2 regions of the Mesorhizobium sp. MC2-1-1 genome follow, and region 1 is predicted to be linked to the other one. Evidence: riboswitches for the same ligand, from Rfam matches in the RefSeq annotation. Region 1 holds a riboswitch; the other holds the start of a gene.
What was found. A riboswitch is a leader RNA that binds a small molecule or an ion and turns the genes downstream of it on or off. The one in region 1 is predicted to bind cobalamin.

Region 1 (3,894 bases):
CCTTGCAGGTTCCGCAGAGACCGAACTCGCAGGCCGCCGGGATCCTGACGCCTGAGGCACGCGCCGTCTGCAGCACCGTCTGTCCGGCGACGCATTCCGCATCGACGTCTGAAAGCGAAAAACGGACCGGCGTCACCGTCTCGGCGGATGGCGCGGCGCCGTCGCCGGCCGGCATCGCGAACGGCGCCGGGACCTCTTCCACGGCCGGCGCCGCGAAGCTCTCCTGATGGTAGCGGCGCATCTCGAATCCTGCTGCGTCCAGCATCTGCCGCACCGCCCGCATGAAAGGGTCGGGGCCGCAGCAGAAGATCTCGCGCTCGCGGAAATCGGGTGCCAGCAGCGGCAGCCGGATCGCGTCGATACGGCCCATGTGGCCGAACCAGCCCTCGCGGCTCGACCGTTCCTCGATCATGAAGCCGAGCGACAGTCCCGGCATGCGGCTGCCGAGCAGTTCGAGCTCCTTGCGGAAGATGATCTCTTCCGGCCGGCGCGAGCAGTTGACGAAGCCGACATCGGTCCAGGGCGCGCAGTCGTTCAGCCAGCGCAGCATCGACATCATCGGCGTGACGCCGGATCCGGCCGAGATGAACAGATATTTGGCCGCGGGATGGCTGTGCAGCGAGAAGTCGCCGGCCGGCCCGTAGGCCTTCACATGCACGCCGGGTTTCAGATTGTCGAACATCCAGCGCGTCCCGACGCTGCCGGCCTGCGCTTTCACCGTCACCGCGATCGAGAACGGCCGCGACGGCGAGGACGAGAGCGTGTAGGTGCGCATCAGCGGCCCGTCGGCCGTCGGCAATTCCAGCGTCACGAACTGCCCGGGTTTGTAACGGAACCAGGTCTGGTTGTCGGAGCGGAAAGTGAAGGTCTTCACCTGCGGCGCCTCGTCGCTGACGCCGATCACCTCCAGCACCTGCAGCCTGTCGTTCCATGGCGCCATCTCGTCGAGATGGCGATAGAGTCCTAGATCCGTCATCGCGTTCATCTCTCCACCCTTCAGGCGACGTTGCGCAGCGCCGGGCGACCGCCTTCGGCAAGGCGCGGACCGATGAACGAGGCGTACCAGTCGACGAACTGGATCACGCCGCCCTCATGCAGCTCGGAATAGGGACCGGGCTCGTATGCGGGCGACAGGATGCCGAGCGCGTTTTCCTCGACGATGCGGCGGTCCTGATCGTTGGTCTCGGTCCAGACATGGGTGAGCTCGGCCAGATCATAGTCGACGCCTTCAACTGCGTCCTTGTGGACCAGCCATTTCGTCGTCACCGCGGTCTCGGTGGCGCTGATTGGCAGGACACGGAAGGTGACGGCGTGATCGATGAGGATGTGGTTCCAGGTCGTGGGGTAGTGGTAGTGCATCAAGGTGCCGATGCGGTCGGCGGCGACGCTGGCCGACAGGTTTTTCGTAACCGCGCGCCTGCCGCTCATCGTGTAGCTGATGGCGTCACGCAGCAGTGGTGCGCGTGTCGCGCGGTATTGCCCGGCCGGATCGATCCGGAACCGGCTCGGCAGGCCCGCCGCCTCGCATTTCGCCCAATGCGCAAGCATTTCCGGATCGCTGTCGGCGCCCTGTACACCTGTCACCGTCGGCGCTTCCGGGAATGTCTTGCACAGTTCGGGATGGTTGCCGGCGCAATGGTAGCATTCGCGGTTGTTTTCCCAGACCAGCTTCCAGTTGCCCTTTTCGACGATCGTCGATTCGAACGCGACCTTCGCCTCGCTCAACCGGTGCGGCAGGAGATAGGGTTCGATCATGGCGCGCATCGGCCCGAAGTCGGCCGGATCTTTCGCCAGGCAGATGAAGATGTAGCCGCCGACGCTTTCGCAGGCCACCGGCTTCAGGCCGAACTGGCTCTTGTCGAAGCTGTCGGCCATCTGACGGGCAAAAAGCAGCCGCCCGTCGAGCTCGTAGGTCCATTGATGGTAAGGGCAGACGAGTTTGGCCGCCATGCCTTTCTCGGCATTGCAGACGCGGCTGCCGCGATGACGGCAGGAGTTGTGGAAAGCGTTGACGGTTCCCTTCTGGTCGCGGACCAGCACCACCGGATAGTCGCCGATCTGGACGGTGATGTAGCTGCCCGGCTTCGGCAGTTCGCAATCATGGCCGATGAACAACCAGTCGCGATACCAGATCAGCTCCATGTCGAGCTTGAAATATTCGGGATCGGTGTAGAAGGGCTGCTCCAGCGAATAGCCCGGCTTGCGGCTCTGCAGGAGCCTCAGCATGTCGTTGCGCGCATCCATGTCCTGTCCTCTCGGTCAAGGACTGAACTGGTGGTGATGGAGAAGAACGACAGCGACCGGCTGGGCCGGGCACGCGCCGTCCGCCTCTTGACCGCCCACCGCGATCAGTCGAGTTCAAATGCCTCGGGCTGGTTTCCGGGCTCTGGAGTGTCCTTGCGGACTCTTCGCAACACCTTCCCAGGCCCTGGGGCCCAGTGGTCTCCCGTTGCGATTTCACTCCACCACCGTTGCGGGGGCAGCGCCGGATTTCGACCGGCTTCCCAATTCTCCGCCTCGTTGCGACGACGCGGCACCTGAGATGGCCTGATCTAACCACGACAGCCGGTTTCCCATCGGCATGAAAACGACATCGCATCCATGCGGCGCGACAAGGGGCACCGTATTCGCGGTGTTGACCCTCGCACTTTTCACCATGACCTTCGGCCTCGGTGCCTCCGCCCCGGACAAGCCTCGGGAGGGCTGTTGATGGTTAACAGTATCAAAAAGTGACTAGCAGTGACTTCTAAAATCGAACCGAACGGTTCGTTTCTGTTGACGGTGCGTGCAGGACGGTGTGAACGTTGGCGCTCCGACACACTTGGTGAGCCAACTGGAGAAATCGTGTAAAGCATTGATTGGATTCAATAAAAATATGGTCGTAGGCATGCTCATTAAAACTTCAAGATGCCGATCCATGGTCCAGATGGAAAAACTTCGTGATTGGAATCCGGCGATCGACTTACCCAAATCAGCGCTGTCCGAACGACGCGATTTCATTCCCAAGACACGCCGCTAGACGGACTGAATAAAAATACTGGAGTAGCAAAAATGAAAAAGATTGTTCTCACTGCCGCAGCCCTTCTGGCGATTTCCGGCAGCGCCTTTGCCGGTAGCGACAATTATGGTTCGCAGGCTGCCAATCCGCCGGCCGCCACGGTTGACTCTTCTTACACCGCCTCGGTCCGCAAGTCCGAACCGGCTGAACAGAAGCCTGTCACCACGGGCGCCGACCACAACCTTTTCGGTAACAACTAACAGCCGACTTCGAACGGCGACGGCTTTGCCCCTCGCCTCGGTCGGATCAGGAAATTCAGGAGCACGAAAATGAAGAAGATCGTTCTTGCCACCGTCGCCCTTTTGGCCGTTTCCGGCAGCGCTTTTGCCGGCAGCGATAATTACGGTTCCAACGGGGCCAACCAGCCGGCCGTCGCGGTCGACTCGACCTACACGGCGTCTGTGAACAAGTCGAACCCGGCTGCCGCGCAGAAGCCTGTCACCACGGGCGCCGACCACAACCTTTTCGGTAACAACTAACAGCCGACTTCGAACGGCGACGGCTTTGCCCGTCGCCTCAGTCGGATCAGCAAATTCAGGAGTTCCTAAGATGAAAAAGATCGTTCTTGCCACCGCGGCTCTCATGGCCGTTTCCACGGTTGCTTTTGCGGGTAGCGACAATTACGGCGACAGCGGCGTCAACCAGCCGGCTCCCGCCGTGGATACGACCCGCACTTCGTCGATCGGCAACGATTCGCCTGTCTACAAGCTGCTGAATTCGTCGCGCGACGCACAGAAGTCGGCCCCTCAGGGCAGCGACCGCGATCACTTCGGCAATCACTAACAACCGACCGTGATTTGAAAATAGGAGCGGCGGGCCGTAGCCCGCCGCTTTTT
Region 2 (3,894 bases), 1.5 Mb from region 1:
TGGTTGGTTTCGAGCGAGTCGATCAATTCGCGCGCGGCGGCCGCGATTGCCTCGACGGCATGATGGAAAGCATGCTCGTTGCGCTTCGAAGGTTTCGTCGAGCCGCTCAGCTTGCGCACGAATTGAAGCGCAGCGTCATGCACTTCGTCATTGGTCGCCGGCGGCTCGAAATTGGCCAGGGTCTTGATGTTGCGGCACATGGCTTGAACTCCTTACCTGCTTGCTCTGCCCACCACTCCAAATCAGTCGGCGTCCAGCGGCTCCGTTCCGACCGGCTTGCCGTCGCGCGACAGCCTGATCTTCTCGACCTTGTCCTCGGCTGCCTTCAGCAGCCAGTCGCAATGCGCCTTGAGCGCCTCGCCGCGCTCATAGATCCTGATCGACTGGTCGAGCGGGACGTCGCCGCGCTCCAGATCGTCGACGATCTTCTCCAGCGCGTCGAGCGCCTGTTCGAAGCTCATCGCCTTGACGTCCTCATTGCCTTCAACAGCCATGCTTTATCCCTTCATCAGCCGCCCGACATGGGCGGCGACTGAAAATGCCAATCCCTGCAGATCGTAGCCGCCTTCCAGCAAGCTGACGAGCCTGTTGCCGCTGTGGCGCCCGGCGCGCTCCATCAGCTGACCTGTCGCCCAGTCGAAATCGTCCTCGGTCAGGTTGATCTCGGCCAGGGGGTCGCGGTGATGCGCGTCAAAGCCGGCGGAAATGATGATCAGGTCCGGCGCGAACGCGTCGATCGAGGGTAGCACGCGCGACAGGAAGGCGTCACGGAAGACCTCGCTGCCGGTCCGGGGCGCCAGCGGCGCGTTGACGATGTTGCCGGCGCCGGTCTCGCTCCTGGCCCCGGTGCCCGGGTAAAGCGGCATCTGGTGCGTCGAGCAATAGAGAACCGACGGATCATCCCAGAAAATGTCCTGCGTGCCGTTGCCGTGATGGACGTCCCAGTCGACGATGGCGACGCGCTCTGCCTGATGCTTCTTCTGCGCGTAGCGGGCGGCGATCGCCGCCGTGTTGAACAGGCAGAACCCCATCGCCGTGGCCTTTTCGGCGTGGTGGCCGGGCGGACGCGCGGCCACGAAGACATTGTCGGCGCGCCCCTCGAAGACGTCGTCCACCGCCGCATTGGCGGCGCCGACCGCCGTCACCGCGGCCTGCCAGCTCTTCGGGCTGGCACTGGTGTCGGCGTCGATCGAGACGATGCCGTTTTGAGGGATCGCAGAGCGCACACGCTCGACGAAGTCCCCAGGGTGCGCATAAAGGAGCGTCGCTTCGTCGCCCTCCGGCGCCTTGACGCGTTCAAGTTCAGAAAAAGCCTCATCGTCCAGCACGCGCTCGATGGCGCGCAGGCGGTCGGGCCGCTCGGGGTGGCCGGGCGGCGTGAGGTGTTCCAGGAAGATGGGATGCGTGTAGAGACGGGTGACCATGGCGCCTAATCTAGGCACCCGCTGCGTGGATGACCATGTTCCAGCGCCGAATGGCTGGGGAAAATTGCGTCAGCCCATGTCGCCCGCGCCATTGGCGCGGCCCATGCTTCGCGGTAAGGTCCGGCCCGCTGCCTGGTGCCCGCGATGCGGGAGAATCGGGAACACGGTTGAACTCCGTGGCGTGCCCAACGCTGTGAGGGGGACCGCGCCGGCAAAGCCACTGTCGAAAGACGGGAAGGCGCCGGATGCGGGACGATCCCGAGCCAGAAGACCGGCCTGGCAGACATGGTCATCCGCATGGTCAGGCGGGTGATTGCTTGTCGCAAGGGGAAAAGCGATGACGGCAGCAGCGATCGCCGCGAGCGGCGATGATTTTGACCAATCGGCGCGCGAAGCGGTCTACCGTGCGATGTTCACCAGACGTGATGTGCGCAGCCATTTCACCGCCGAAGATCTCGATGACAGTGTGCTGGCGCGGCTTCTCATTGCAGCCCATCATGCGCCGTCAGTCGGCTACATGCAGCCGTGGAACTTCATCGTGATCCGCGACGCGGCAAGGCGCCAGCAGGTGCGCGACCTGTTCCTCGCTGCACGCAAGCAGGAACTGCCGGCGATCGAGGGGGAGCGGCAGGCGCTGTACAGGACGCTGAAGCTGGAGGGCATCTGCGAAAGCGCGCTCAATCTGTGCATCACCTGCGACCGGCAGCGGTCAAAGGACTCGCCGCTCGGGCGCTGGCACAATCCGGAGATGGACCTCTACAGCACCGTCTGCGCGGTGCAGAATTTCTGGCTGGCGGCGCGGGCCGAAGGTGTCGGCGTCGGCTGGGTGAGCATCATCGAAACCGAGGCTCTGAAGCAGCTCTTGTCGATCCCCGAGCATGTCACGCCGATCGCCTATCTGTGCGTCGGCCGCGTCTCGGCCTTCGCGCCGAAGCCGGACCTGGAAGCGCATGGCTGGGGCAAGCGCCTGCCGCTGCCAGAACTGGTAATGAGCGAGACGTTCCGCGGCGCCGGCGAGGCGCCGCTCAAATCGGCGATCGCGCGGCTTGGCGGCCAGTCGACGCCTTGATTGGTCGCCGGTCAAGCGGCCCGGGGCGTATCCCAGCGCGAGCCGCCACCGTAGGAGCCCAGGGCCTTGTCGCGCAGTTCCCTGAACTTGGACGACGCCTCGGCGAGGCGGCGATCCCATTCCGGATTGGGCGTCTGGCCTTCGATGGCTTCGAAGTAGACCTGCATCAGCGAAGCGATGGCGAAAGGCTCGATGAAGGCCGCCTTGAACGCCCAGGCAAAGACGATGGCCAGCACGAAGGCCCAACCGGCAAGCTGGCCGGGCATGACCCACAGGATCGCGGCCGCCGGTGCCAGCATCAGAAGGAAGATGACGAAGGACACGCCCCACATGATAACCGCCAGCCAGATGGCGTTCTTGACCATGTGCTTGCCGTTCTGAGCGTAAAGCACGACGCCTTGCCGCGCCGTCTCGAAAGGCGAATTCGAATTGATGCGGATATTGTAGCCGAGGATGATCTCATCGACATAGGTGAGTGACAGGCGGATCACCGTGTTGATGAAGCTGACCAGCCCGCTCAGGCCCGGAATCGGCAGGAAGGCTGCGATGCCGCCGATCAGGCCGGTAATTGCGCGGATGGCGCCCTTGACCAGTTGGTCGACGACGAAAAGGATGTTGGCCTCGGCGAAACGCTGGGTGACCACTTCCTTGGCATAGGCGATCTGGTTCTGGCCGTCAGGCACGTCGTGGCCGTCGATCAGATGCACCATGACGGCGATATGGCCGGCCTTCAGCACGTAAAGAATGTATTCGCGGATCCAGTAGACGGCGATCGAGACGACGCCGAAGCCGACCACGCCGCCCCAGAGCGCGAAGGACATCGGGCCGTCGGGGTCGGTCGAAATGTGACCGACGCCGTAGCCGACGCTGGCGCCCGTGCCGGTTGCCATGATGTAGGCGACCGTGATGCCGAAATAGACGATCATGCGAAAGACGATGAACGGCCATGTCCGCATCATGATGGACACAGACCTGGCGATGCTGAAGTCCCACATGCCCCGACTCTCCCACTCCAAGAGTTGGCGTTGGAGGATGCGCTGGCCCCGGCTATTGTCAATCGCGGCAGGATTGCGCCGGCCCGAAACCGGTGCACAACCCGGTGACTTGCGTGCTCAGGCGTGCGGTCAAACCCTCTTGTGCAAGCCTTCGAGCAGTTGCTTGAACGCCGCGATCGCCTTCTTCGAGGTCGCTTCGGGATCCTTGGAATTGGCGATGCGCTGCGCGGCCTGGCTGCTGGCGCCATTGATCAGCCGCGAGGTCGTCTCGGGATCGATATCCGCAACGACGACGCCCTCCTCCTGCAGCGCGGTCAGGTGATCGGTCATTGACGCCGTGCAGGCACTGGCATTGGGCCATTGCGCCGGGTCGCCGAGCACGGCCGGGCCGTCGCGGAACATGATG

Region 2: it holds a riboswitch for cobalamin, as region 1 does, so the genes downstream of both, bluB (5,6-dimethylbenzimidazole synthase) here and ACR64R_RS24205 (aromatic ring-hydroxylating oxygenase subunit alpha) in region 1, are expected to answer to the same signal.

The regions. Positions count from the first base shown of each region.
Region 1 is NZ_CP195205.1:4,885,049-4,888,942, forward strand. It holds gene ACR64R_RS24200 (FAD-binding oxidoreductase) at 1-976, opposite strand, end outside; gene ACR64R_RS24205 (aromatic ring-hydroxylating oxygenase subunit alpha) at 997-2,244, opposite strand; cobalamin riboswitch at 2,354-2,556, opposite strand; gene ACR64R_RS24210 (DUF680 domain-containing protein) at 3,052-3,258, shown strand; gene ACR64R_RS24215 (DUF680 domain-containing protein) at 3,328-3,537, shown strand; gene ACR64R_RS24220 (DUF680 domain-containing protein) at 3,608-3,841, shown strand.
Region 2 is NZ_CP195205.1:417,210-421,103, reverse strand. It holds gene ACR64R_RS01975 (DUF2277 domain-containing protein) at 1-200, opposite strand, end outside; gene ACR64R_RS01970 (exodeoxyribonuclease VII small subunit) at 243-494, opposite strand; gene ACR64R_RS01965 (histone deacetylase family protein) at 498-1,424, opposite strand; cobalamin riboswitch at 1,541-1,718, shown strand; gene bluB (5,6-dimethylbenzimidazole synthase) at 1,762-2,493, shown strand; gene ACR64R_RS01955 (hypothetical protein) at 2,505-3,488, opposite strand; gene ACR64R_RS01950 (TetR/AcrR family transcriptional regulator) at 3,618-3,894, opposite strand, start outside.